Regions from separate parts of the Enterobacter sp. HK169 genome, predicted to be linked through region 1. Evidence: predicted binding sites of a transcription regulator. Region 1 holds the regulator's gene; each other region holds the start of a gene.

Region 1 (9,750 bases):
GGACTATTCAGGGAGGCGTTAAGTGAAAAAGCTCACCGACAAGCAAAAATCCCGTCTCTGGGAACAGCAGCGTAACGTCAATTTACAGGCCAGTTGTCTCCTTGAAAAAGGTAATGGTCCCTCAGAGCCCCATATTGAGACGCTGGAGCTTGGGCCTTCCGCGCCCGGGTTGCCCCATCTGTGCCTCATTCATCGTCATTTGTACCGCAGCGAGATGAAGCGGGCGGGCGAGCTCCGTACCGACGATATTTTTAAAGGGGATATTCCTTTCTGCCATTTCGAATACATCGAGAAGATGGGCAACGAGCTGATGGCGGCGCTGGAAAGCGAAAAGTATCTCGTGGGTCTTGAGAAAGCGGCGTTTGTTGACCGGGTTAGCCACTATTACTGCGAAATCAACATGCTGCATCCGTTTATGCGCGGCAACGGTATTGCCCAGCGCGTTTTCTTCGAGCAGCTGGCGCTCCACGCGGGCTACTCGCTGGACTGGCGCGATATCGATCCCGACCAGTGGGTGACGGCTAACCGAAGCGGCGCAACGGGAGATTTAACCGCGCTCAACGCTATCTTTGCCAAAGTAGTGAGCGAAGCGCGGGAATCTGAGTAGAATAGGGCGGCATTTTTTTCGGGAGCCGCCATGATTCTGCTGATTGATAACTACGATTCCTTCACCTGGAACCTTTACCAGTATTTTTGTGAACTGGGTGCAGAGGTGGTTGTCCGCCGCAACGACGAGATCGGACTGGCCGATATCGGGACGCTGGCTCCGCAGAAAATCGTGATTTCTCCGGGGCCGTGTACGCCGTCAGAATCGGGTATTTCTTTGGATGTTATCCAGCACTATGCCGGCAAGCTGCCGATCCTGGGCGTTTGTCTGGGCCATCAGGCGATTGCTCAGGCGTTTGGTGCCACCATCGTGCGCGCCGCGAAAGTGATGCACGGTAAAACCTCTCCGGTCACCCACGCCGGCACCGGGGTATTCACGGGGCTCAATAACCCGTTAACCGTGACGCGCTACCATTCCCTGGTGATTGACCCGTCGACCCTGCCCGACTGCTTTGAGGTGACCGCCTGGAGCGATACGCAGGAGATCATGGGGATTCGCCACCGCGAATGGGACCTCGAAGGCGTGCAGTTCCACCCGGAAAGCATCCTCAGCGAGCAGGGGCACGCGCTGCTGGCAAATTTCCTCAATCGCTGAATATCTGTTGCCTTGCTGTGATTTTTTATGCATATTTTGTGATTATATTTTCACAATCACTGTGACATAAAAATGGATGGTCATGACATGGCAACTGAACAACCAGCAATTACCCGCGCGACATTTGATGAAGTGATCCTGCCGATTTATGCACCGGCTGAGTTTATCCCGGTGAAGGGGAAAGGCAGCCGCGTCTGGGATCAGCAGGGTAAAGAGTATGTGGATTTCGCGGGCGGGATTGCGGTCACGGCGCTGGGTCATTGCCATCCCGCGCTGGTTGAGGCGCTGAAAACCCAGGGCGAAACCCTGTGGCATACCAGCAATGTGTTCACCAACGAACCGGCGCTGGGCCTGGGCCGCAAGATCATCGATGCGACCTTTGCCGAGCGCGTGCTGTTTATGAACTCCGGCACTGAAGCCAACGAAACTGCGTTTAAGCTGGCACGCTACTACGCGACAACGCGCCACAGCCCGTACAAAACCAAAATCATCGCCTTCCACAATGCCTTCCACGGACGCTCCTTCTTTACCGTCTCCGTTGGCGGCCAACCGAAGTATTCCGACGGGTTTGGCCCGAAACCGGCCGACATTGTCCACGTGCCGTTTAACGATCTGCACGCGGTGAAAGCGGTCATGGACGACCATACCTGCGCCGTTGTTGTCGAGCCGATCCAGGGGGAAGGCGGCGTGACGGCGGCAACCCCGGAATTCCTGAAAGGGCTGCGCGCGCTGTGCGACGAGCATCAGGCGCTGCTGGTCTTTGATGAAGTGCAGTGCGGGATGGGGCGTACCGGCGATCTGTTCGCTTATATGCACTACGGCGTGACGCCGGATATTCTGACCAGCGCCAAAGCGCTCGGCGGCGGTTTCCCGGTGAGTGCGGTACTGACGACGCAGGAGATCGCCTCCGCGTTCCACGTCGGTTCTCATGGTTCCACCTACGGCGGTAACCCGCTGGCGAGCGCCGTGGCGGGTGCCGCATTCGACATTATCAACACGCCGGAGGTGTTGAACGCCGTTAGCGCGAAGCGCGAGCTTTTCGTAAAACACCTGCAAAAGATTGATGAGCAGTACGATGTGTTCAGCGAAATCCGCGGGATGGGGCTGTTGATTGGCGCCGAACTGAAGCCTCAGTACAAAGGCCGCGCGCGCGACTTCCTGCACGCCGCCGCGCACGAAGGGGTGATGGTGCTTAATGCCGGGCCTGACGTGATGCGCTTTGCGCCGTCGCTGGTGGTAGAAGACAAAGACATCGAAGACGGGTTAACCCGCTTTGCCGCGGCGGTCGAGAAGATCGTAAAAGGCTAATACTCGGTTCGCTTTAGCCGGCGCGTTAACCAAATGCCGTGATGCGGACGCTGACGCCATGCCACCGACGAAATGGTGTGCATGGTGTTCAGATGCCCCAGAACGCGCTGTAAATGCTGCTCCAGGGTGCTCATTGGCCCGTGGGTCAACGTCTCCGGCGCTTCCAGAATATTTGAGTCGCCCGACTCGCCCGGCGCGTCATACTCCAGACGCTGCTGGCACCTCTGCAACGCAATTTCACACGACTGCAAATAGCGCTGCGCCAGATCCGGCGTCAGCATCGTGTGCTCGCGCGCCAGCGTGGTCATGGCGTTAATATGCTCGACGATAAACTGGCTGTGCGTCACCCAGAGCTTCATGTCTGCCAGATAGTGCGAGTTAAAGCCCGGCTCCTGCATCGCCTGGTTGAGCGAGTTAAACAGGGCGTTGTGCGCCTGGTTGACCTTCATCCGCTGATAGGCCAGCGGCGTCGGTTGAGGATTGTCGCTGAGGATTAGCCTGATGGCCTCCTGATCCGCTTCCAGCGCGTCGTGGGCGTTCTGCCTCAGCAGCCCGCTCTGCCACTGCGGCCACAGCCAGACCATGCCGCCAAAGGCAATCAGGCAGCCGATCAGGGTATCAATCAGCCTCGCGACAATAAACTGTTCGCCATTGAGCGTGAGCAACTGCAGCGTATATACCGCCGTCACCGTAAAGCCCACCATCGCCCAGCCGTAGTTTTTGCGGATAATCAGGTAGCTCACCAGCGTAATCGCCAGCATCCCTGCCAGGGTATAGCCTTCCGGCACGTGGAAGTGCAGCGTCACGCCCGCAATGATCAGCCCGGCCAGCGTTCCGCCAGCCCGATGCAGAATACGCACCCGCGTGGCGCCGTAGCCGTTCTGGGTGACAAACAGCACGGTCATTAAGATCCAGTAGGGTTTCGGCAGGTGCAGCGCCATGCCCATCAGGCTGGCGGTACTGAGCATCACGCTAATCCTTGCGGCGTTGCGCAGGGCTGACGATTTAAGAGAAAGATAGCTTTTGAGCGCGGCCAATAGCGGAAGCCGTTTTTGCTTATCCGCCATCAGGTCGCGGGGATAAAGCGGGCGCTGGGTGCGCAACACGCGGGCGATGCGGCTGAAGTGCCAGGCGGCAAACTGGCCGACCGGGTTATCGGGATGCTGGCGGGCGATTTTCTCCAGCGCGCCCAGCTGTTTTTCCATGTTAAAGCGCGTCGGGTAGCGGTGGTAGAGAATATCATCGGCCAGGATCCGCAGACGTGCCGATACGGTCTGCGCGTTCCAGCGGATCACCGCTTCGGCGTGGCTGCGCTCGACCAGCTTTTGCACCTCCTGCGGGTGGTGAAGGCTTACGGAGATATGCTCCTGTAGATCCAGCCCGACCTGGAAGGTGCGCAGCAGCCGCTTGTACTCGTGGTTCTTGTTGGCGGCGAGCATATGCAGCTGCTGATAGCACTGGCTTATGAGATCCACCACCTTCTGCTGGCGCGTCAGCAGCGGCGGTAAGGATTTTTCCGGATCGGTGTGCTGGGTGAGCAGGGTGTATTTGGCCTCGCAGTAATCCGCAAGCTGCACATAGAGCAGGCTCAGGGATTCACGCAGCGGCTGCTCCCGCCACAGCCAGAACCAAAACCAGTTAAACAGCCCGTACCATAATGTCCCCAGGGCGTAGATCAGCAGCGGCTCCCACACCGGCATGTTCCCGGCGAGGCTCAGCGTGAAAATGGCCGCAATCAGCGAGGCGGGAAGCAGGCGAGCATGCAGCGAACTGATTTCCGCCGTGACGCCAAGGGTCATCGCCAGTACGGTCAGGATCAGCGGCAGCGGGATATCCCGGGCAAGCAGGAGTTGTACGGCGAGGCTACAGCCCGCAAACAGGCAGCCACCAACGATCAGGCGTTTGAAAAAACGCTTATGCGGCGTGTCCAGACCGGCGATGTTGCAGCAGGCGGGCACGAGGGAAAACAGCAGGCCTTGCTGAAGATGTCCGAGGATCAGGCCTATGGCCACAGGAAGACACAACACCAGCGTTTGCCGCAGTGCGTAGTTAACTTCCGGGTGATAGATCAGCCTGCGCCACATGGGGAGTAGAGACAAAAACGGCGTGACACCTTGCGATGGCACGCCGTTTAAGCGGAATTAACGCGTTCCGTAGACCACGATGGTTTTACCGTGGGCGGAGATCAGGTTTTGATCTTCCAGCATTTTCAGGATACGGCCCACTGTTTCACGGGAGCAGCCGACGATCTGACCAATTTCCTGACGGGTAATTTTAATTTGCATGCCGTCCGGGTGGGTCATGGCGTCTGGCTGTTTCGCCAGGTTCAACAGGGTTTGTGCGATACGGCCGGTAACGTCCAGGAAGGCGAGGTTACCCACTTTCTCTGACGTGACCTGCAGACGGCGCGCCATCTGGGAAGAAAGACGCATCAGGATGTCAGGGTTAACCTGAATCAGCTGACGGAACTTCTTGTAAGAAATTTCAGCCACTTCACATGCTGTCTTTGCTCGAACCCAGGCGCTACGTTCCTGGCCCTCTTCAAACAGGCCCAGTTCACCGATGAAATCGCCCTGGTTCAGATAAGAAAGGATCATCTCTTTCCCTTCTTCATCTTTGATCAGCACTGCCACCGAGCCTTTAACGATGTAATACAACGTTTCCGCTTTTTCACCCTGGTGAATCAGCGTGCTCTTCGATGGGTACTTATGAATGTGGCAATGAGACAAGAACCATTCGAGAGTCGGGTCTGTTTGCGGTTTGCCAAGCACCATGCGCTGTTATCCTCTGTTATAAGCTGTCACCAGAGTCATCAGATGCATCCGGACTCTGGGGTTGCAATCGAATTCTTACCCATACCCTGGGAAGTCGGCTACCGTAACGTTTCGCAGCCAGTAAAGTTTGATGTCCTCTGCATACACGTGTAACGTCAATGTATTACTGTAGCATCCTGAGTGTTTTAGCATAGCTTTCGCCGCGTGTCTCCTGGTGTCTCGCTTCAGCATGATGCAGGTCGCCTTCCATTGCGATAAATGTAACGCACACGTAATCTGTCACCAAAAATGCAACGTTGGAGTTAATGAATATGCAAGCGCGCGTGAAATGGGTTGAAGGTTTAACGTTCCTGGGCGAGTCCGCGTCAGGACACCAGATTTTGATGGACGGTAACTCCGGCGATAAAGCACCCAGCCCAATGGAAATGGTGCTGATGGCGGCAGGCGGATGCAGCGCAATTGACGTGGTGTCGATTCTGCAAAAAGGACGTCATGACGTGACGGATTGTGAGGTTAAACTCACGTCAGAGCGTCGCGAAGAGGCGCCACGCCTGTTCACCCATATTAACCTGCACTTTGTGGTCACCGGTAAAGAGCTGAAAGACGCGGCGGTCTCGCGTGCGGTGGACCTGTCTGCGGAGAAGTACTGCTCTGTGGCGTTAATGCTGGAGAAAGCGGTAAAAATCACGCATTCGTATGAAGTGATCGAGGCGTGATTGATGGGGCATCGTGCGTGTTGATGCCCTCACCCTAACCCTCTCCCACAGGGAGAGGGAACATGCTCACGCGATCTGCTTCCCTTCCATCAGTCGCTCCACCAGCGGCGTCATGATGAGCTCCATCGCCAGCCCCATTTTTCCGCCCGGCACGACTAACGTATTCATGTGCGAAATAAACGAGCCCTGCAGCATTGCCAGCAGCCAGGGGTAATCAATGCCTTCGAGATTGCGGAAATGGATCACCACAAAGCTCTCATCCAGCGACGGGATGCTTTTGGCCGCGAACGGGTTGGAGGTGTCCACCGTCGGCACGCGCTGGAAGTTGATATGGGTGCGGGAGAACTGCGGCGTCAGGAAGTTAATGTAATCCTCCATGGAGCGCACCACGGAGTCCATCACCGCTTCGCGAGAATGGCCACGCTCGCTCATGTCACGCGTCAGCTTCTGGATCCACTCCAGGTTAACGATAGGGACCACGCCGACCAGCAGATCCACGTGGCGCGCCACATCGTGTTGAGGGGTGACCACGCCGCCGTGCAATCCTTCGTAAAACAGGACGTCGGTGGGTTCCGGCAGCGGCTGCCACGGGGTAAAGGTTCCCGGCACCTGATTCCAGGGTACGGCTTCATCATAGGTGTGCAGATACTTGCGGGACTGCCCTTTGCCGCTCTTACCGTACTCTATAAAGGTTTGTTCCAGCAGGCCAAAGTCATTGGCCTCCGGGCCGAAGTAGCTGATGTGTTTACCCGAATCGCGCGCCTTACGAATGGCCATGTCCATCTCCGGACGCGTGTAGCGGTGAAAGCTGTCGCCTTCGACCTCCGCCGCACGGAGATTCAGCTGGGCGAAAATCTTGCGAAATGCGAGGCTGGTGGTGGTGGTTCCCGCACCACTCGACCCCGTAACGGCAATAACCGGATGTCTGGCAGACATAGCAACTCCCTGACTGAAAAGGGTGGAAGATCAGCCGTGAAACGCGTTGCGGGGCATGATATTGACCGTCTCATGCAGTTCTGACCACACCAGCACCACGTCGCCGCTTTTCAGCTGGCGCTTAACATCGTTGACCTTTTGCTCAAGCGAGCGTTCCTGTTCACCATAATCGGTGCCTTCGCGTAATACAAAGCTTTCAATCAGATTATCGAGCGTTTCGGGAGCCAGATCCTGCCAGGGAATAATCATTTTGCACCGTCCAGATAAGGGGTCAGCCAGTCAGGAATTCGCGCCTCAAGCCACATTTTCGGGCGGCGCAGCGTGCCCCCGATAAACCCGACGTGGCCGCCATGCTCGGTCAACTGATAGTGAACGTTGTCGGGCAGGAATTCCTGAGCGGGGATCGAGTGATGATCCATAAACGGGTCATCTTTGGCATGAATAATCAGCGTCGGCTGCGTGATCTTGCTGAGCAGCGGCATGGCGCTGCACTGACGATAATAGTCAATCGCATCGGCGAAGCCGTGGATTTTCGCGGTGATCAGGTCGTCGAACTCGCGGATACGACGCACCTTTTTCAGCTGGCGCAGGCTTACCGGCAGGGTATCCGGGTAGGCCTTCAGCTTACGCGCCGCGTTGGCCTTCAGCAGGTTGAGCAGGTAGCGCTGGTAGACGCGGGAAAAGCCTTTATCCATGTGGTAGCTGCACTGCTCGAGCATAAACGGCGCGGAGACAATGACGGCGGCATCCAGCGGTACGCTTTCACCCTCTTTGGCCAGCAGACAGGCCAGCATATTCCCGCCCAGCGAGTAGCCCACGGCGGCCGTTGGCACGGTGCCATAATTTTCCCGCAGCCAGTGTAAAAACCACGTGCCGTCTTCGGTTTCACCCGAGTGATAAATGCGTTTCTGACGATTCGGTTCACCGCTGCAGCCGCGAAAATGCATCACCACGCCGAGCCAGCCGCGCGCTTTTGCCGCCTCAATTAGCCCATGCGCATACGGGCTGTGCAGGCTGCCTTCCAGACCGTGGAAAACCACCAGACGCGGCTTATGGCGAGCCTGTTCAGGCGCTTCGCTCCAGGCGAGATCCAGAAAATCACCGTCTGGCAGGTCAAGCCGTTGCCAGTGCGGGGTGAACTGAACCTTGCGGCGGATCAGTCGCGGCAGCATGGTCTGCAAATGCGGATTGGCCACGCCGCGCATAGGCACGAACTCAGTGCTGTCTTCGGCCGCAATGTCGAAGTCTGATGGAATGATTTGGGTCATAAGCGCGATGCTGATTCTTGTCGGAAATTTACGATACTTTCCGAATTGTACCCCGTTTAAGCTGGATTTCCGAACCCGGTACGGATTCTGTTCTTCAAACGGGGTAAACCGGTCAGTCAGCCTGCAGCATCGCTTCCAGCTGTTCCTGCGCGTCGAGCCACGCCATCTCGCACTCTTCGAGACTGGATTTGGTCTTCGCCTGGGTTTGCAGGCAGTCGGTCAGCTCAGCCTTGCGGCTCTGGTCATACAGGCCGCTATCACCGAGCTTCTCTTCAACGATAGCCAGCGTGGCGTTGAGTTTTTCCATCTCTTTTTCGAGACGGGTAATCTCTTTACGCAGGGGCTGCGTCTGGGTGCGCAGCTCCGCTTCACGGCGCTTCTGATCTTTACGCGCCTGCGCGCTGTTGGCGTTATCTTTCGCTGACTCTTCCGGCTGGTTTTCCTGCTTCTGCACGTCCGTCAGCCACTGCTGATAGTCTTCCAGATCGCCGTCGAACGGTTCGACTTTGCCGCCGTGCACTAAATAGAGATCGTCCGTGGTGGAGCGGATCAGGTGACGGTCGTGCGAAACCACCACCAGCGCGCCTTCGAACTCAATCAGCGCTTCGGTCAGCGCCTGACGCATGTCGAGATCCAGGTGGTTGGTCGGTTCATCGAGCAGCAGCAGGTTCGGGCGCTGCCAGACGATCAGCGCCAGCACCAGACGGGCCTTTTCGCCGCCGGAGAAGCGCTCGGTGTTTTCAGTCACCTTATCGCCCTGGAAGCCGAAGCCGCCGAGATAGTCGCGCAGCTTCTGCTCCATCTCCTGCGGCGCAAGACGCGCGAGGTGCTGAATCGGCGATTCATCCGCGCGTAAAAATTCCAGCTGATGCTGGGCGAAGTAACCCAGCTTGATGCCCTTCGCCAGGCCGATTTCGCCGCTGACCGGGTTAAGCTCGCCCGCCAGCAGTTTGATCAGCGTCGATTTACCGGCGCCGTTACGCCCCAGCAGGCCAATGCGGGAACCCGGCACCAGGTTGAGCTTGATGGAGTCGAGAATAATGCGGTCGGCATAGCCAGCGCTGACTTTTTCCATTTTCAGCAGCGGGTTAGGCAGGCTTTCCGGCTCGCGGAAGCTGAAGTGGAACGGGTTATCCACGTGCGCCGGGGCGATCATCTCCATGCGTTCCAGCATCTTGATGCGGCTCTGGGCCTGCTTGGCTTTTGAGGCTTTGGCCTTAAAGCGATCCACGAAGCTCTGCAGATGCGCCACGCGCTGCTGCTGGCTTTCGTACATGGACTGCTGCTGGGCGAGACGCGTCGCGCGCTGGCGCTCGAAGGAGCTGTAGTTGCCGGTGTACTCGAACATCGTTTGCTGTTCGATATGAATAATTTTATCCACCACCGGGTCAAGGAAGTCGCGGTCGTGGGAGATCAGAATCAGAGTGCCCTGATAGCTCTTGAGCCACTTCTCCAGCCAAATAACCGCATCGAGATCGAGGTGGTTGGTCGGTTCGTCGAGCAACAGCAGGTCAGAGCGGCAGATCAGCGCCTGCGCCAGGTTGAGG
Region 2 (9,750 bases), 380 kb from region 1:
GGTATGGCGATTGCCGAGAAGACGCTGGCGGCGCAGTTCAACCGTCCTGGTCACGACATCGTAGACCACTTCACCTACGCGTTCATGGGCGACGGCTGCATGATGGAAGGCATTTCTCACGAAGTGTGCTCCCTGGCAGGTACCCTGAAGCTGGGCAAACTGGTTGCGTTCTATGACGACAACGGTATCTCCATCGACGGTCACGTTGAAGGCTGGTTCACCGACGACACCGCAGCACGTTTCGAAGCCTACGGCTGGCACGTAGTGCGTGGCGTTGATGGTCACGATGCTGACTCGATTAAACGTGCAGTAGAAGAAGCGCGCGCGGTGACGGACAAACCGTCCCTGCTGATGTGCAAAACCATCATCGGCTTCGGCTCCCCGAACAAAGCGGGTACTCACGACTCCCACGGCGCGCCTCTGGGTGATGCGGAAATCGCACTGACCCGCGAAGCGCTGGGCTGGAAACACCCTGCATTCGAAATCCCATCTGAAATCTACGCTCAGTGGGATGCAAAAGAAGTAGGCCAGGCGAAAGAAGCGGCCTGGAACGAGAAATTCGCTGCCTATGCGAAAGCGTTCCCGCAGGAAGCGGCTGAATTCACCCGTCGTATGAAAGGTGAAATGCCGTCTGACTTCGACGCGAAAGCGAACGAATTCATCGCTAAGCTGCAGGCGAACCCGTCTAAAATCGCGAGCCGTAAAGCGTCTCAGAATGCGATTGAAGCGTTCGGCCCTTGGCTTCCAGAATTCCTGGGTGGCTCCGCTGACCTGGCGCCATCTAACCTGACTCTGTGGTCTGGTTCTAAGCCAATCAACGAAGATACTGCCGGTAACTACATCCATTACGGTGTACGTGAATTCGGTATGACTGCGATTGCCAACGGTATCTCCCTGCACGGTGGTTTCCTGCCGTACACCTCTACCTTCCTGATGTTTGTCGAATATGCACGTAACGCCGTGCGTATGGCCGCGCTGATGAAACAGCGTCAGGTGATGGTCTACACCCACGACTCCATCGGTCTGGGCGAAGATGGTCCAACTCACCAGCCGGTAGAGCAGGTGGCTTCCCTGCGCGTGACCCCGAACATGAGCACATGGCGTCCATGTGACCAGGTGGAATCCGCGGTGGCGTGGAAATACGGCGTTGAGCGTCAGGACGGTCCAACCGCGCTGATCCTCTCCCGTCAGAACCTGGCACAGCAGGAGCGTACGCCTGAGCAGCTGGCAAACATCGCTCGCGGTGGTTACGTGCTGAAAGATTGCGCGGGCCAGCCAGAGCTGATCTTCATCGCCACCGGTTCGGAAGTTGAACTGGCGGTTGCAGCGTGGGAAAAACTGACTGCCGAAGGCGTGAAAGCGCGCGTGGTCTCCATGCCGTCTACCGATGCGTTCGACAAACAGGATGCTGCTTACCGCGAATCCGTCCTGCCTAAAGCGGTTTCCGCTCGCGTGGCAGTGGAAGCAGGCATCGCAGACTACTGGTTCAAATACGTGGGCCTGAACGGCGCTATCGTCGGTATGACCACCTTCGGTGAATCTGCTCCGGCAGAGCTGCTGTTCGAAGAGTTCGGCTTCACCGTTGAGAACGTTGTCGCGAAAGCTAAAGAACTGCTGTAATCGTTTGTACGGTGCGGGCTGATGCCCTTACCCCAACCCTCTCCCACGGGGAGAGGGTGCATACACTAAAAAACGGTAACCTCTCGGTTACCGTTTTGCTTTTACCTTGCCGGCATTATTCCACCTAAAATGTGACGCAAGTCATATAGCGCGCTTATTCATCTGGACAGACATTCCTTTTATTCCCCGATTCGCTTATTCTTGCTGAAGCGTTTCAGTCGATTAAATGTTCGACAATTGACCAATCAATCGCAGTTTGTGACAGCAAGGATTCCCCTTCGGGCGTAGCTGGATTACTCTTTCAGCCACCTCAAACTCAGGGATTGCTTTGCAGGAGATCTATGACCGTACGCGTAGCGATTAATGGCTTCGGTCGCATCGGACGTAACGTGGTTCGTGCTTTATATGAATCCGGACGTCGGGCGGAAATAACCGTGGTGGCAATCAATGAACTGGCGGATGCTACGGGCATGGCGCATTTGTTGAAATATGACACCAGCCACGGACGCTTTGCCTGGGACGTACGCCAGGAAAGAGAACAACTGTTTGTGGGCGACGACGCTATTCGTGTGCTGCATGAGAACAGTATCTCCGGGCTACCCTGGCGTGAACTGGGTGTGGATGTGGTGCTTGACTGTACCGGCGTGTACGGCAACCGCGAACATGGCGAAGCGCATCTGGCAGCAGGCGCGAAAAAAGTCCTGTTTTCTCATCCCGGCAGTAACGACCTCGACGCAACCGTCGTGTTTGGCGTCAACCAGCATGAGCTGCAGGCCGAACACCGCATTGTTTCCAACGCCTCCTGTACCACTAACTGCATTATTCCGGTCATCAAACTGTTAGACGATGCGTATGGCATTGAATCCGGCACCGTGACCACGATTCACTCCGCCATGCACGATCAGCAGGTTATCGACGCCTACCATCCGGACTTACGACGCACTCGCGCAGCGAGCCAGTCAATCATTCCGGTGGACACGAAACTGGCTGCAGGGATCACCCGAATTTTTCCGCAGTTTAATGACCGATTTGAAGCGATTGCCGTGCGTGTTCCGACGATTAACGTCACCGCAATCGACCTTAGCGTGACGGTGAAAAAACCGGTAAAAGCCTGTGAAGTCAACCTGTTGCTGCAAAAAGCGGCACAGGGGGCATTTCATGGTATAGTTGACTATACGGAATTACCGTTGGTCTCAGTAGATTTTAACCACGACCCGCACAGCGCCATCGTCGATGGCACGCAAACGAGAGTCAGTGGCGCACACCTTATCAAGACGCTGGTCTGGTGTGATAACGAATGGGGCTTTGCTAACCGAATGCTCGACACCACGTTAGCAATGGCCGCTCAAGGTTTCAGGTAAGACGCATTGTGCGTCTGCAAAACTTTAAGAATCAACGAGAGGATTCACCATGTCTGTAATTAAGATGACCGATCTGGATCTGGCTGGTAAACGCGTTTTCATCCGTGCCGATCTGAACGTACCGGTTAAAGATGGCAAAGTGACCAGCGACGCGCGTATCCGTGCATCTCTGCCAACCATCGAACTGGCTCTGAAGCAGGGCGCGAAAGTGATGGTCACCTCCCACCTGGGTCGTCCAACTGAAGGCGAGTACAACGAAGAGTTCTCTCTGCTGCCAGTGGTTAATTACCTGAAAGACAAACTGTCCAACCCGGTTCGCCTGGTGAAAGATTACCTGGACGGCGTTGAAGTTGCAGCCGGTGAACTGGTTGTTCTGGAAAACGTTCGCTTTAACAAAGGCGAAAAGAAAGACGACGAAACTCTGTCCAAAAAATACGCTGCACTGTGCGACGTGTTCGTGATGGATGCATTCGGTACGGCTCACCGTGCTCAGGCGTCAACCCACGGTATCGGTAAATTCGCAGACGTAGCGTGTGCCGGTCCTCTGCTGGCTGACGAACTGGAAGCGCTGGGTAAAGCACTGAAAGAACCTGCTCGTCCAATGGTGGCTATCGTTGGTGGTTCTAAAGTTTCTACCAAACTGACCGTTCTGGATTCCCTGTCTAAAATCGCTGACCAGCTGATCGTTGGCGGTGGTATCGCGAACACCTTCGTTGCCGCTCAGGGCCACAACGTGGGCAAATCCCTGTACGAAGCAGACCTGGTTGACGAAGCCAAACGCCTGCTGAGCACCTGCGATATCCCGGTTCCAACTGACGTTCGCGTAGCGACCGAGTTCTCCGAAACCGCAACCGCGACCCTGAAATCTGTTAACGACATCAAAGATGAAGAGCAGATTCTGGACCTGGGCGACGTTTCTGCACAGAAACTGGCTGAAATCCTCAAAAACGCAAAAACTATCCTGTGGAACGGTCCTGTTGGCGTGTTCGAATTCCCGAACTTCCGCAAAGGTACTGAAATCGTTGCTAACGCTATCGCAGACAGCGAAGCGTTTTCTATCGCAGGCGGTGGTGACACCCTGGCGGCAATCGACCTGTTCGGTATCGCTGACAAGATCTCCTACATCTCCACTGGTGGCGGCGCATTCCTCGAATTCGTGGAAGGCAAAGTACTGCCAGCAGTAGCAATGCTCGAAGAGCGCGCTAAGAAGTAAGCCATTCAAGGGCAGGGAAACCTGCCCAATTTTCAGCGCGCTTTTAAGAGCTCGCACCTTTTCTAACGGCCGAAGATACAGGACTAAGCAACATGTCTAAAATTTTTGATTTCGTAAAACCTGGCGTTATCACTGGTGATGACGTACAGAAAGTGTTCCAGGTAGCTAAAGAAAACAACTTCGCTCTGCCAGCAGTTAACTGCGTGGGTACCGACTCCATCAACGCCGTACTGGAAACTGCTGCTAAAGTTAAAGCGCCAGTTATCGTTCAGTTCTCTAACGGCGGCGCTGCGTTCATCGCAGGTAAAGGCGTGAAAACTGACATTCCTCAGGGTGCTGCAATCCTGGGCGCTATCTCTGGTGCGCACCACGTACACCAGATGGCTGAGCACTACGGTGTTCCAGTTATCCTGCACACTGACCACTGCGCGAAGAAACTGCTGCCGTGGATCGACGGTCTGCTGGACGCGGGTGAAAAACACTTCGCGGCTACCGGTAAGCCACTGTTCTCTTCTCACATGATCGACCTGTCTGAAGAGTCACTGCACGAAAACATCGAAATCTGCTCCAAATACCTGGCGCGCATGGCCAAAATGGACATGACTCTGGAAATCGAACTGGGTTGCACCGGTGGTGAAGAAGACGGCGTGGACAACAGCCACATGGACGCTTCTGCACTGTACACCCAGCCAGAAGACGTTGATTACGCTTACACCGAGCTGAGCAAAATCAGCCCACGCTTCACCATCGCAGCGTCCTTCGGTAACGTACACGGCGTTTACAAACCAGGTAACGTGGTTCTGACCCCGACCATCCTGCGTGATTCTCAGGAATATGTTTCCAAGAAACACAACCTGCCGCACAACAGCCTGAACTTCGTCTTCCACGGAGGTTCCGGTTCTTCTGCTCAGGAAATCAAAGACTCCGTAAGCTACGGCGTAGTGAAAATGAACATCGATACCGACACCCAGTGGGCAACATGGGACGGTATCCTGCAGTACTACAAAACCAACGAAGCTTACCTGCAGGGTCAGCTGGGCAACCCGAAAGGCGAAGACCAGCCGAACAAGAAATACTACGATCCACGCGTATGGCTGCGCGCTGCCCAGACTTCAATGATTACTCGTCTGGAGCAGGCATTCAAAGAACTGAACGCGGTAGACGTTCTGTAATTTGAGCTGCTAACAGCATCAGAAGGCCCGCAAATGCGGGCCTTTTTTTATGCTTTTTCAATACTCTGCCAGGCCGGTTTTTGTGATCTGTTTGGCAAACCCGGCGCTTTTTGTTTACCCTTTACGGACCTGCCTGTCTCCATGGGGGATGGATTTTGTGTTTTGGTTTAACAAAAGGAAGAATAAATGGAACAACTCGATGTTGTAGACAGCATCAATAACGCCGGTAACTGGCTGGTGCGCAACCAGGCGCTGTTGCTGAGCTATGCCGTCAATATCGTCGCGGCGATTGCCATCATCATCGTCGGGATGATCGTGGCGCGCATTGTATCGAACACGGTTAACCGCGTAATGCTGGCCCGTAACATTGACGCCACGGTGGCTGACTTCCTCTCCGCGCTGGTGCGCTACGGCATTATCGCCTTTACGCTGATTGCGGCGCTGGGCCGTGTGGGCGTGCAGACCGCTTCCGTCATTGCCGTTCTCGGTGCCGCCGGTCTGGCTATTGGTCTGGCGCTGCAGGGTTCGCTGTCAAACCTGGCGGCTGGCGTTCTGCTGGTCACCTTCCGTCCGTTCCGCTCCGGCGAATACGTTGACCTTGGCGGCATTGCCGGAACCGTGCTGCAGGTGCAGATTTTCTCAACGACCATGCGTACCGTCGATGGCCGCATCGTGGTCGTGCCGAACGGGAAAATCATCGCGGGCAACATCATTAACTTCTCCCGTGAACCTGTGCGTCGTAACGAGCTGATTATCAGCGTGGCGTACGACTCCGACATCGATCAGGTGAAGTCGCTGATTAGCAACATCATTGCTTCAGACGATCGCATTCTGAAAGACAAAGAGCAGACGGTTCGCCTGAACGAGCTGGGCGCTTCCTCCATTAACTTCGTGGTGCGTATCTGGAGCAAAAGCAGCGATCTGCAAAACGTGTACTGGGACGTGCTTGAGCGCATTAAGCGCGACTTCGATGCCAACGGCATCAGCTTCCCGTACCCTCAGATGGACGTAAACGTCAAAAAAGTCAAAGAAGCCGAATAACTTCTTGCAGGCCCGGTAAGCGCTAGCGCCACCGGGCTTTATTTTCATAAGCGCTGCTAATCCCCAATTAATATTATCAATTTCCTCTAATGTAATTCGCGCAGTATAGTCTCCTTCCAGAACAACACTGTGAGAATTTCGTCATGTTATCTTATTACTTTCAAGGGCTTGCCTTAGGTGCGGCCATGATCCTTCCCCTTGGCCCGCAAAATGCGTTTGTGATGAACCAGGGCATTCGCCGCCAGTATCATCTGATGATTGCCCTGCTGTGCGCGGTAAGCGATTTACTGCTGATCTGTGCCGGAATTTTTGGCGGCAGCGCATTGCTCATGCAGTCTCCCTGGCTGCTGGCGCTGGTCACCTGGGGCGGCGTGGCGTTTTTGCTCTGGTACGGTTTTGGTGCCCTGAAAACGGCGATGAGCAGCAACCTCGAACTGGCGAGCGCGGAAGTCATGAAGCAGGGCCGCTGGAAGATTATCGTCACCATGCTGGCGGTCACCTGGCTTAATCCGCATGTTTATCTGGACACCTTCGTGGTGCTGGGCAGCCTGGGCGGGCAGCTGGACGTTGAGCCGAAACGCTGGTTTGCGCTGGGAACGGTCAGCGCCTCTTTCCTCTGGTTCTTTGGTCTCGCCATTCTGGCCGCATGGCTGGCTCCTCGTCTGCGTACGGCCAAAGCCCAGCGCATCATTAATACGCTGGTGGGGCTGGTGATGTGGTTTATTGCTTTTCAGCTGGCAAAAGAGGGGATTCACCACGTTCAGGAATTGTTCAACTAATCCTTGTCTTATGGACAACTGAACAAGACCCGCTAAGCTTGCTGGCATGCGCCCTGTTAATGGGCACTCTTCGCAACATGGAGGAATAACAGTGAAGTTTAAGGTGATGGCCCTGGCGGCATTAGTAAGTTTTGGTGCGGTGTCGGTGCAGGCAAGTGAACTGCCGGATGGCCCGCACATCGTCACTTCAGGCACCGCAAGCGTGGACGCGGTACCCGATGTCGCAACGCTGGCAATTGAAGTCAATGTATCTGCGAAAGATGCGGCATCTGCCAAGAAGCAGGCTGACGATCGTGTTGCGCAATACCTCTCTTTCCTCGAGCAGAACGGTGTCGGTAAAAAAGATATCAACTCCGCGAACCTGCGTACTCAACCCGATTACGACTACCAGAATGGTAAAAGCATCCTGAAAGGCTACCGTGCCGTGCGTACCGTCGAAGTGACCGTGCGTCAGCTGGATAAGCTTAACTCGCTGCTGGATGGCGCGCTGAAGGCGGGTCTGAACGAAATTCGTTCCGTGTCGCTGGGCGTTGCGCAACCGGAGAAATACAAAGACGAAGCGCGTAAAGCGGCGATTGATGATGCCATTCACCAGGCGGAACAGCTGGCTTCTGGCTTTAAGAGCAAGCTCGGCCCGGTTTACAGCGTGCGTTACCACGTCTCTAACTACCAGCCAAGCCCGATGGTGCGGATGATGAAGGCTGATGCAGCCCCGGTGTCTGCTCAGGAAACTTACGAGCAGCCAACCATCCAGTTTGACGATCAGGTGGATGTGGTGTTCCAGCTGGAGCCAACTCAAACTCAGCAAACTGAGGCGGCTAAGGCGCAGTAATTTGCCCTCACCCTAACCCTCTCCCGCAGGGAGAGGGAATTCAATCGATTAATCCTGTCTCAACACCTTGTGCCCGTAGGCCAGCAGCGCGTCGGTGACGTTGCGCATCATGCGGCTTTCTGGCGCAAACCGGTGCCAGTAGAGCATCCGGCGCTGATATAGCCCCGGCGTGAGGTCAATCAGCTCACCGCTTTTCAACTCTTTCTCAATCTGCAGATGCGGGATCATGCAGCAGGTGGTGCCCTGACGCGCAAGCTGCACAAAGGCTTCAGACGAGTTGACGATATGGCACGGCACGCTGCCCGGCGGCAGATCGAAGTTTTGCTGCAGGAACGCCTGATGCATATCGTCCAGATGGTCGAACGCCACGGCAGGGGCTTTCAGCAGCGCGGCGCGGGTGACGCCGTTCGGGAAGTAGCGCTCGGCAAAGGCTTTTGAACCCACAAACAGGTAGTCCAGCGCGCCCAGCTGATCGACAAGACAGCTTGGCAGCGCCTGAGGCTGAATACTGACCGCCCCAACCACTTCACCGCGACGCAGGCGTTCCTGGGTACGGGTTTCATCTTCCACCTGGAGATTCAGGCGGATAGGGGAGTCCGCTAATACCGGCGCAAGGGCCGGCAGCAGCCAGGTTGCCAGGCTGTCGGCGTTGACCGCCAGAGAGAGCAGCAGCGGCGTAGAGCCCGTTTGTTCGTCACCCAGCCACTCGTCTTCCAGCAGTTCAACCTGGCGCAGCAGGGCGAGAAGCTTTTGCCCTTGCTCGGTTGGACGTGGCGGCACGGTACGCACCAGCAGCGGCTGGCCGAACATGTTTTCAAGCTGTTTGATACGCTGTGATACGGCGGACTGGGTGATGCAAAGCTTTTGCGCCGCGCGCTCAAAACCGCGTTCACGAATAACTGCATCAAGTGCCTGTAGTGTTCTGTAGTCCGGACGTTTCATTGCTCTGGCTGGCTCCTTAATTTTGCTTATTCTGCACTATGACACAATTTTCCCTTCGTGGCAGACGAATTCCATTCGACGTGTTCTATAATGCGCCCTGAGTTTTCACACCACAGGCAAAACGATCATGACGCAGGATGAACTGAAAAAAGCAGTAGGATGGGCCGCTCTCCAGTACGTGCAGCCGGGTACCATTGTTGGTGTCGGTACGGGATCAACCGCGGCACACTTTATCGATGCGCTGGGCACGATGAAGGGGCAAATCGAGGGCGCGGTTTCCAGCTCTGATGCTTCCACGGAAAAGCTGAAAAGCCTCGGCATTACCGTTTTCGATCTCAACGAAGTGGATCGTCTGGGGATTTACGTTGATGGTGCGGATGAAATCAACGGCCACATGCAGATGATCAAAGGCGGCGGCGCGGCGCTGACGCGCGAGAAGATCATCGCCTCCGTTGCGGACAAGTTCATCTGCATCGCGGATGCCTCCAAGCAGGTCGACATTCTGGGTAATTTCCCACTGCCGGTCGAAGTGATCCCAATGGCGCGTAGCGCGGTTGCCCGTCAGCTGGTGAAGCTGGGCGGTCGTCCGGAATACCGTCAGGGCGTAGTCACCGATAACGGTAACGTGATCCTCGACGTTCACGGTCTGGAAATTCTTGACGCGATTGCGCTGGAAAATGCCATCAACGCTATCCCAGGCGTAGTGACCGTAGGGCTATTCGCCAACCGTGGCGCGGATGTGGCGCTGATCGGCACCGCTGACGGCGTGAAAACCATCGTAAAATGATCT
Region 3 (9,750 bases), 1.2 Mb from region 1:
TTGCCTATATGGCGCACTGCCACCTGCTGGAGCATGAGGATACGGGGATGATGCTGGGGTTCACGGTATAAAAAAGCCGGGTGGTCGCAGGTGCGGCCTGATGCCCTCACCCTGACCCTCTCCCACAGGGAGAGGGAACAAACACAAAAACGGCAACCGAAGTTGCCGTTTTGCTTTTATTTGCCTTCGTCAGGCAACGCATACGCGACGATGTAGTCGCCCATCTTGGTGCCAAACGAACCGTGACCACCCGCTGAGATGACAACGTACTGCTTGCCATTCACCTCATAGGTCATCGGCGTGGCCTGGCCACCCGCCGGCAGACGGCCCTGCCACAGTTTTTCACCGTTGGTCATGTTGTACGCGCGCAGGTAGTTATCTGCGGTTGCCGCGATGAACAGCACGTTACCGGCGGTGGAAATTGGGCCACCCAGCATTGGCATACCCATATTGAACGGCACCGGAACCGGCATCGGGAACGGCATGCTGTCCTGTGGCGTACCAATACGTTTTTTCCATACGATCTGGTTAGTCTTCAGATCCAGACCGGAGATATAACCCCAGGCAGGCTGTTTACACGGCAGACCAAACGGCGACAGGAACGGGTTCAGCGTCACGCCAAACGGCACGCCGTACTGCGGCTGAATGCCGGCTTCGGTACCGCTGCCTTTCGCGTCTTTCGGCTGCTCCATTGGGTTGCCCGGACCGCGTGGGATCAAGCGGGAAACGAACGGCAGCGCCATCGGGTTGGCAATCGCCACCTGACGGTTAGGGTCAACGGAGATCCCGCCCCACTCGAACATCCCCAGGTTACCCGGGAAGACCAGCGTGCCCTGCTCAGACGGCGGCGTGAAGATGCCTTCATAGCGCAGCTGGTGGAACATCACGCGGCACACCAGCTGGTCAAACATGGTGGCGCCCCACATGTCCGCACCGCTGAGGTCTTTCTTCGGACGGAAGCTCAGGTCAGAGAACGGCTGGGTTTTGCTGACGTAATCGCCTTTCGCCGCGCCCTGCGGAACCGGTTTTTCCGGTGCTGGCACAACCAGCTTACCGTTGCTGCGATCCAGCACGAAGATGTTGCCCGTCTTGGCCGGCGCGTAAATCACCGGAACGGTTTTGCCGTCAACGGTAATGTCCGCCAGCGTCGGCTGGGACGGCATATCCATATCCCACAGATCGTGGTGAACGGTCTGGTAGCTCCATGCCAGCTTACCGGTGGTCGCGTTCAGCGCCACGATAGCGCTCGCATAACGCTCCTGCTCCGGCGTGCGGTTACCGCCCCAGATATCTGGCGTGGTCACACCCATTGGCAGATAGACCAGGTCCAGCTTCGCGTCATACGCCGCTGGCGCCCAGGAGTTTGGCGAGTTAAAGGTAAAGGTGTGCTCGTCCGACGGGATCGCGTTGGGATCTTTCGCGCCCGGGTCGAAGGCCCACAGCAGTTTACCGGTGTTCACGTCGAAACCACGGATTACGCCGGAGGTTTCACGCGTGGAGAAGTTATCCGTTACCGAACCGGCAATCACGATGGTTTTATCGGTGATGATTGGCGGTGAGGTTGGCTCATACAGACCCGGCGTGGTGTCCGGCATGTTGGTCTGCAGGTTCAGGATACCTTTGTTGGCAAAGGTTTCACACAGCTTGCCCGTTTCGGCATTGATGGCGAACAGACGACCATCGTTCACCGGCAGCATAATGCGGCGAGGACAGTCGGCAATGACCTCCGGGCTGGCATTATCGGCGCGCGCTTCGTGGTAAGAGACGCCGCGGCAGGTGACGTGCTGGAAGGACGGGTTGGAATTCAGCTGCGGATCGAAGTGCCATTTCTCTTTACCGGTGGCCGCGTCGAGCGCGAACAGACGCTGGTGCGCCGTACACAGATAAAGCATGTTGCCGACTTTAATCGGCGTCACTTCGTTGGTCAGCTCGCCCGGATCGTTCGGCATCTTCACATCGCCGGTACGGAATACCCAGGCTTCCTTCAGGTTTTTAACGTTGTCCGCGTTGATCTGCTTCAGCGGAGAGTAGCGTTGACCTTCCTGGTTACGACCATACGCAGGCCAGTCGCCGTCAGCGACCTGCGAGATAGCCGCAGCAGGCGTGGATTCTGCGTTCAGCGTACCGTTGATCTCCTGTGGGTCGTTAAAACCGGCCCAGGTCAGAATGCCGCCGGTAATCAGCAGGGCAACAACCAGGCCCGCCACCGCACCGCTGGACGGCACAATCAGGCGACGCCAGACGAACGGCAGGATCAGCCAGATACCGAAGAAGACCAGGATGTCGCTGCGCGGCGTCAGTGCCCAGAAGTCGAACCCGACTTCCCAGACGCCCCAGATCATGGTGGCAAGAAGGAGGGCGGCATACAGCCACAGTGCAGATTGTTTTCTACGCAACAGCAGGACGGTTACGGCAACCATAACCAGACCCGCAATCGGGTAGTACCAGGAGCCGCCTAAAGCGACCAGCCAGACGCCACCGATTAACAGATACAGCGCGCAGAAGGCTGCGAATGCGGCTGTTAATGTCACCAGTAGACGCGGCTGTTTAGAGTTTGTTTCAGCCATAGAAAGTGTACTCGTCAGTTTTTGTTAATAATTTGCTAGCAACTAATTATAGGTATTAACAAGTGTGATCGGAATCACAATATTTGCTTTTTATAACTCATACGCCAGGCTTATCCATTTGCTGATATAATGGCTGGCTTGCGTATCAGTGCTGGATATTAACTCATCCGTATTGAGAGATTTTCACTAAAATCATTTGGTTAGTAATATGAAACATACTGTTGAAGTGATGATCCCGGAAGCCGAGATCAAAGCGCGTATCGCCGAACTGGGTCGTCAAATCACCGAACATTACAAGGACAGCGGCAGCGAAATGGTGCTGGTCGGTCTGTTGCGCGGCTCTTTCATGTTCATGGCAGACCTGTGCCGTGAGGTGCATGTGCCCCATGAGGTCGATTTTATGACCGCCTCCAGCTACGGCAGCGGCATGTCCACTACCCGTGATGTGAAAATCCTGAAAGATCTGGATGAAGATATTCGTGGCAAAGATGTGTTGATCGTTGAGGACATTATCGACTCCGGCAACACGCTGTCAAAAGTGCGCGAGATCCTGAGCCTGCGCGAGCCAAAATCTCTGGCGATTTGTACGCTGCTGGATAAACCTGACCGTCGCGAAGTGCAGGTGCCGGTAGAGTTCGTGGGCTTCTCGATTCCTGACGAATTCGTCGTCGGTTACGGCATTGACTACGCGCAGCGTTATCGTCATCTGCCGTATGTGGGGAAAGTGGTACTGCTGGACGAGTAATCGAGGGCTGATGTCCTCACCCCCGGCCCTCTCCCACAGGGAGAGGGAGAAAATCCCCGGCTTTATTTATGATTTACATGCTTAAGCTGAAGGTTGGCAATCCCCGAACGGTAACGCTGCTCCAGCGTTTCGCGGTTGGTGGCGGTCACTTCCAGATTGCGCAGCAGGCCATCGTGAATCCCGTACGCCCAGCCGTGGATAGAGACCTTCTGCCCGCGTTTCCACGCTGATTGCATGATCGTTGAGTGGCCCAGGTTATACACCTGCTCCATCACGTTGAGTTCGCAAAGGGTATCCATGCGACGCTCCTGCGGCATTTCGCCCAGCAGTGAGCTATGTTTGAACCAGATATCGCGGATGTGCAGTAGCCAGTTATCAATGAGCCCCAGTTCCGTGTTTTCAACCGCCGCCTGCACGCCGCCGCAGCCATAATGGCCGCAAATGATGATGTGCTCGACTTGCAGAACGTCCACGGCATACTGAACAACAGAAAGACAGTTGAGATCGGTGTGAATCACGAGATTGGCGACATTGCGGTGAACAAACAGTTCGCCGGGTTCAAGGCCGGTCAGGCGCTCCGCCGGTACGCGGCTGTCGGAACATCCAATCCAGAGAAAGCGTGGGTTCTGAGCCTGCGCGAGTTTTCCAAAAAATCCGGGGTCTTCCTCCACCAGCATTTTTGACCATAGTGCATTGTTGCTGATGAGTGTATCTATGTTGTTCATGGAGGTTAGCGACCTGTAACCGAGTTATTGCGTTGCGCTACTATAGGGTAACCCGACTTTTAATGAAACCACACAACGTGTGTAAGAACTGAAGGTAAGTTAATTTCATGGCAATTGCACTGGAGCTTGAGCAGCTTAAAAAAACCTATCCGGGTGGCGTTCAGGCGCTACGCGGAATAGATCTGAAAGTAGAGGCCGGCGATTTTTACGCGCTTCTGGGGCCGAACGGGGCGGGGAAATCGACCACCATTGGGATTATCAGCTCGCTGGTCAATAAAACGTCCGGCCGGGTGAGCGTCTTTGGGTACGACCTGCAAAAAGACGTGGTGAACGCCAAGCGCCAGCTGGGGCTGGTTCCGCAGGAGTTCAACTTCAACCCATTCGAGACGGTGCAGCAAATTGTCGTTAACCAGGCGGGCTATTACGGCGTTGAGCGTAAAGAGGCCCTCGAGCGTAGCGAAAAATACCTTAAGCAGCTCGATCTGTGGGAAAAGCGTAACGAACGCGCGCGCATGTTGTCCGGCGGGATGAAGCGCCGCCTGATGATTGCCCGTGCGCTGATGCACGAGCCAAAGCTGCTGATCCTCGATGAACCGACAGCGGGTGTTGATATCGAACTTCGTCGCTCCATGTGGGGCTTCCTGAAAGATCTCAACGACAAAGGCACCACCATTATTCTGACCACCCACTATCTGGAAGAGGCTGAAATGCTGTGCCGCAATATCGGCATCATTCAGAACGGCGAGCTGGTGGAAAACACCTCGATGAAGAATCTGCTCTCCAAGCTGAAATCCGAAACCTTCATTCTCGATCTGGCGGCGAAAAGCGCGCTGCCAAAACTTGAAGGTTACAACTATCGTCTGGTAGATACCTCAACGCTGGAAGTGGAAGTGCTGCGCGAGCAGGGGATTAACAGCGTGTTCTCACAGCTGAGCGCGCAGGGGATTCAGGTTTTAAGTATGCGTAACAAAGCGAACCGACTGGAAGAGCTGTTTGTCTCTCTGGTACATGACAAACAAGGAGACAAGGCATGACGCATCTTTACTGGGTCGCGCTGAAAAGTATCTGGGCGAAAGAGATCAACCGCTTTATGCGTATCTGGGTGCAAACCCTGGTGCCGCCGGTTATCACGATGACGCTCTATTTCATTATCTTCGGTAACCTGATTGGTTCCCGAATTGGTGAGATGCACGGCTTTACCTATATGCAGTTTATCGTGCCGGGCCTGATCATGATGGCGGTGATCACCAATGCCTACGCCAACGTGGCGTCGTCGTTCTTTAGCGCCAAGTTCCAGCGCAATATTGAAGAGCTGCTGGTCGCGCCGGTGCCGACGCACGTTATTATCGCGGGCTATGTCGGCGGCGGCGTGGCGCGCGGGCTGTGCGTGGGGATCCTGGTCACGGCGATTTCGCTGTTCTTCGTGCCGTTCCAGGTCCACTCGTGGCTGTTTGTCGCGCTGACGCTGCTTCTGACGGCGATCCTCTTCTCGCTGGCCGGTCTGCTGAACGCCGTGTTCGCCAAAACGTTTGACGATATCAGCCTGATCCCGACCTTCGTGCTGACGCCGCTGACCTATCTCGGCGGGGTGTTCTACTCCCTGACGCTGCTGCCACCGTTCTGGCAGGCGCTGTCGCACCTGAACCCGATTGTCTACATGATCAGCGGGTTCCGCTTTGGCTTCCTCGGCATCACCGATGTGCCGCTGTTTACCACGGTGGCGGTACTGGTGGTGTTCATCATCGCCTTCTACCTGCTCTGCTGGTCGCTGATCCAGCGCGGACGCGGGCTGCGCAGCTAATCTTTTGCCCGGCGACGCTCTGTTTGCCGGGCACTTTCTTTGACAGTTATCACCGTAAGCTAACCTTCACTCCGCTAAACTACTTGCCTGCTAAGGAGGGAGTTATGCTGGGATGGGTTATCACCTGCCACGATGAACAGGCGCAGGAAATGCTGGATAAGCTTGAAGCCAGATTTGGCCCGCTGGTGCAATGCCGGGCGGTAAACTACTGGCGCGGGTTGAGCACCAATATGCTGAGCCGCATGATGTGCGATGCCCTGCATGAAACGGACACCGGGGATGGCGTGATTTTTCTTACCGATAAATCGGGCGCGGCGCCTTACCGCGCAGCCGCGTTGCTGAGTCATAAGCACGCGTGCTGTGAAGTGATCTCGGGTATTAACTTCTCCCTGCTGGCGTTAATGTATCCGCAGCGTGGATCCTTAAGCAGCGCAGAGTTTCGCCAGGCCATCGTGGCGCAGGGCGTTCCGGGCGTCAGCAGCTTGTGGCATCAGCAGCAAAAAAATCCTCCCTTCGTCCTGCTCCACGATTTGTATAAGAATTAAACGTAGGTATTGATGTCTCATTTGTTACAATAGCGGCAGTTTTCCGCACCGATTAAGACACCATGCTACCGCGCATTCTTTTCTTGCTATTGATGCTCATTTCCGGCGTCAGCTCAGCCAGTTTACTCAGTCAGCACACGCTGCCTGCCCAGTACATGCAAACCACCGAAGACGCGGCGATCTGGGCGCAGGTGGGGAACAGCCTGATCAACGTCGGTAACGTGCGCGCCGGGCAGATCCTGGCCGTTGTGCCCGCGGCGGCGGACTACTACGAATTTCGCTTCGGTTTTGGCACGGGGTTTATCGACAAGGGCCACCTGGAGCCGGTTCAGGGGAAACAGCGCGTCGAGGACAGCCTCGGGGATCTCAATAAGCCCCTGAGCAATCAGAACCTCATTACCTGGAAAGACACGCCGGTGTATAACGCGCCGTCGAGCGGCAGCGCGCCTTTCGGCACGTTAAGCGCCAATCTGCGCTACCCCATACTGAATAAACTGAAAGACCGTCTGAATCAGACCTGGTTCCAAATCCGCATCGGCAATCGTCTGGCGTGGATCAGCAGCCTGGACGCGCAGGAAGATAACGGCCTTCCGGTTCTGACCTACCATCATATTTTGCGTGATGAAGAAAACACGCGCTTTCGACATACGTCCACAACGACAAGCGTACGTGCGTTCAACAACCAGATGGCCTGGCTACGCGATCAGGGCTATACCACCCTGACGATGTATCAGCTTGAAGGGTACGTGCGTAACAAAATGAACCTGCCTGCAAAATCGGTGGTGATTACCTTTGACGATGGCCTGAAATCCGTCAGCCGCTATGCCTATCCTGTGCTGAAAGAGTACGGCTTCAAGGCAACCGCGTTTATTATCTCTTCCCGCATAAAAGGCCATCCGCAGAAGTGGGATCCAAAATCGCTGCAGTTTATGAGCGTGCAGGAGATTAAGGGGATTCAGGATGTGTTCGATATTCAGTCCCACACCCACTTCCTGCACCGCGTGGATGGGTATAAGCACCCGATTTTACTGAGCCGCAGCTATCACGTGATTTTGTTTGATTTTGAACGCTCGCGTCGCGCGCTGGCGCAGTTTAATCCACGCGTGCTCTATCTTTCCTATCCGTTTGGCGGCTACGACAATAAAGCGATAAAGGCGGCGAATGATGCCGGTTTCCATCTGGCGGTGACGACGGTGAAAGGGAAGGTGAAGCCGGGGGATAATCCGTTCTTACTGAAACGCCTGTACATCTTAAGAACGGATTCGCTGGAGACCATGTCGCGGCTGATCAGCAATCAGCCGCAGGGATAGTGCTTATGCAACCTGAACCGGAATCGCCTTCGCGGTACGTTTCATGTCGTTGTCGCCTTCAAAGTATGCAACTTTCGGCTGCCAGCGGCGCGCTTCTTCATCAGACATCATCACGAAGCTGGCGATAATCACAATATCGCCCACGTCCGCGCAGTGCGCTGCCGCGCCGTTAACGGAGATGATTTTAGACCCGCGCTCGGCGGCGATGGCGTAGGTGGAGAAACGTTTGCCGTTGTTAACGTTCCAGATATCAATCGCTTCGTTTTCAAGGATGCCCGCAGCATCAAGGAAATCCTGGTCGATGGCGCAGGAGCCTTCATAGTGCAGGTCGGCCTGGGTGACTTTCACACGGTGAAGCTTACCTTGCAGCATTTTGCGAATCATTACGTTTACCTTTCATCTTCCGGGTAGAGAAACCTACGCCAGTTCAACCACTTTGTTGTCGATTAGGCGGGCCTGACCGAGCCATGCCGCCACCAGAATGACCGCACGTTTGCTGGTCTGTGTAAGCTCCAGAAGCGTGTCGGCATCGCGAATTTGAATATCATCAGCGCGGAAGCCTTTATCGTTCAGCGCCTGTTCAGCCAGAGCAATAATCTCTTCGGCCGTTAACTCTTTCGCCAGCAGCTGTTCTGCCATGGTGTTCATGACCTTGCTTAAGCCCGGCGCGATTTTACGCTGGTCCGCGGTCAGGTAGCCATTTCGCGAGCTGAGCGCCAGACCGTCTTTCGCGCGTACAATCGGTACGCCGACAATCTCGATATCGTAGCCCATATCCGCAACCATCTTGCGGATCAGCGCCAGCTGCTGGAAATCTTTCTCACCGAAGCAGGCAACGTCCGGCTGCACCAGGTTGAACAGCTTGCTGACGATGGTCGATACGCCGCGGAAATGACCCGGGCGGCTTGCGCCTTCCAGCATGGTGGAAATGCCCGGTACGTCAACGTAGGTGGCCTCATCGGTACCCTGAGGATAGACATCCGCCGGTGCCGGAGAGAAGACAATATCCGCATGGCGTTTTTTGAGCTTCTCGCAATCTTCCTGCAGGGTGCGCGGATAGCGTGCCAGATCGTCGGCGCGGTCAAACTGCATTGGGTTAACGAAGATACTGACCACCACGATATCTGCACGGGCTCTTGCTTCGTCAACCAGCTTCATATGGCCGTCATGCAGGTTGCCCATGGTCGGGACCAGTGCGATACGTTTACCTTCCTGACGCGCGCGACGGATATGCTGGCGCAGCAGCGGCAGGGTTTCAATGATTAGCACAACGAGACTCCTTAATGGAAACTGTGTTCTTCACCCGGGTAAACACCGGATTCAACGTCGGCAATATACTGCCTGACCGCAGCGCGCATGTCGCCCGCTTCGGTGAGGAAATTTTTGGCAAACTTCGGAATATGCCCGCCGGTGATGCCAAAGGCGTCGTGCATCACCAGGATCTGACCGTCGGTCACGTTGCCTGCGCCAATACCAATCACCGGAATCGACAGGGCTTCAGTAATACGCTTCGCCAGCTCAACCGGCACGCACTCCAGCACCAGCAGCTGGGCGCCTGCGGCTTCCAGCGCCAGGGCATCATCAAACAGCGTCTGGGCGGCGTCACCGCGGCCCTGCACTTTATATCCACCAAAGATGTTGACGGACTGCGGCGTCAAGCCCAAATGGCCGCACACCGGCACGGCGCGCTCGGTGAGCATCTTCACCGTATCCACCAGCCAGGCACCGCCTTCAATTTTGACCATGTTAGCGCCAGCACGCATGACCGCTGCCGCGTTTTCGAATGCCTGCTCCGGCGTGGCATAGGCCATAAACGGCAGATCGGAGAGCAGCAGGCAGGCTGGAGCCCCGCGGCGCACCGCACGGGTGTGGTAAGCGATATCCTCAACCGTGACCGGCAGGGTGGAATCATGTCCTTGTACCGTCATCCCTAACGAATCTCCGACCAGCATGACGTTGATACCCTCTTCGGCAAAGAGTTTGGCGAAGCTGTAGTCATACGCGGTGATGGTGGCGAAGCGTTTTTTTTCCTGTTTGCATTTCTGCAGTAAGGAGAT

Evidence for each region. Region 1 encodes CRP, which controls carbon source genes, mostly activating them, when cyclic AMP is high. Its sites were predicted from a motif close to ATGTGANNNNNNTCACAT; they were not measured.
Region 2: the regulator CRP is predicted to act here: its motif matches at 1,750-1,767, upstream of epd (erythrose-4-phosphate dehydrogenase).
Region 3: the regulator CRP is predicted to act here: its motif matches at 2,630-2,647, upstream of hpt (hypoxanthine phosphoribosyltransferase).

What each region holds. Positions count from the first base shown of each region.
Region 1 is NZ_CP017087.1:2,542,897-2,552,646, reverse strand. It holds gene EnteroDNA1_RS12200 (putative adenosine monophosphate-protein transferase Fic) at 23-607, shown strand; gene pabA (aminodeoxychorismate synthase component 2) at 638-1,201, shown strand; gene argD (bifunctional acetylornithine/succinyldiaminopimelate transaminase) at 1,289-2,509, shown strand; gene EnteroDNA1_RS12185 (YccS/YhfK family putative transporter) at 2,506-4,593, opposite strand; gene crp (cAMP-activated global transcriptional regulator CRP) at 4,651-5,283, opposite strand; gene EnteroDNA1_RS12175 (OsmC family protein) at 5,595-5,999, shown strand; gene EnteroDNA1_RS12170 (phosphoribulokinase) at 6,066-6,935, opposite strand; gene EnteroDNA1_RS12165 (YheU family protein) at 6,966-7,184, opposite strand; gene EnteroDNA1_RS12160 (hydrolase) at 7,181-8,203, opposite strand; gene EnteroDNA1_RS12155 (ABC transporter ATP-binding protein) at 8,316-9,750, opposite strand, start outside.
Region 2 is NZ_CP017087.1:2,162,728-2,172,477, reverse strand. It holds gene tkt (transketolase) at 1-1,620, shown strand, start outside; gene epd (erythrose-4-phosphate dehydrogenase) at 1,962-2,981, shown strand; gene pgk (phosphoglycerate kinase) at 3,031-4,194, shown strand; gene fbaA (class II fructose-bisphosphate aldolase) at 4,287-5,366, shown strand; gene mscS (small-conductance mechanosensitive channel MscS) at 5,553-6,407, shown strand; gene argO (arginine exporter ArgO) at 6,551-7,186, shown strand; gene EnteroDNA1_RS10160 (oxidative stress defense protein) at 7,278-8,018, shown strand; gene argP (DNA-binding transcriptional regulator ArgP) at 8,067-8,960, opposite strand; gene rpiA (ribose-5-phosphate isomerase RpiA) at 9,088-9,747, shown strand.
Region 3 is NZ_CP017087.1:3,754,583-3,764,332, forward strand. It holds gene cueO (multicopper oxidase CueO) at 1-71, shown strand, start outside; gene EnteroDNA1_RS17800 (glucose/quinate/shikimate family membrane-bound PQQ-dependent dehydrogenase) at 177-2,567, opposite strand; gene hpt (hypoxanthine phosphoribosyltransferase) at 2,776-3,312, shown strand; gene can (carbonate dehydratase) at 3,375-4,037, opposite strand; gene EnteroDNA1_RS17815 (ABC transporter ATP-binding protein) at 4,145-5,071, shown strand; gene EnteroDNA1_RS17820 (ABC transporter permease) at 5,068-5,838, shown strand; gene EnteroDNA1_RS17825 (PTS sugar transporter subunit IIA) at 5,943-6,383, shown strand; gene EnteroDNA1_RS17830 (polysaccharide deacetylase family protein) at 6,446-7,693, shown strand; gene panD (aspartate 1-decarboxylase) at 7,697-8,077, opposite strand; gene panC (pantoate--beta-alanine ligase) at 8,111-8,962, opposite strand; gene panB (3-methyl-2-oxobutanoate hydroxymethyltransferase) at 8,974-9,750, opposite strand, start outside.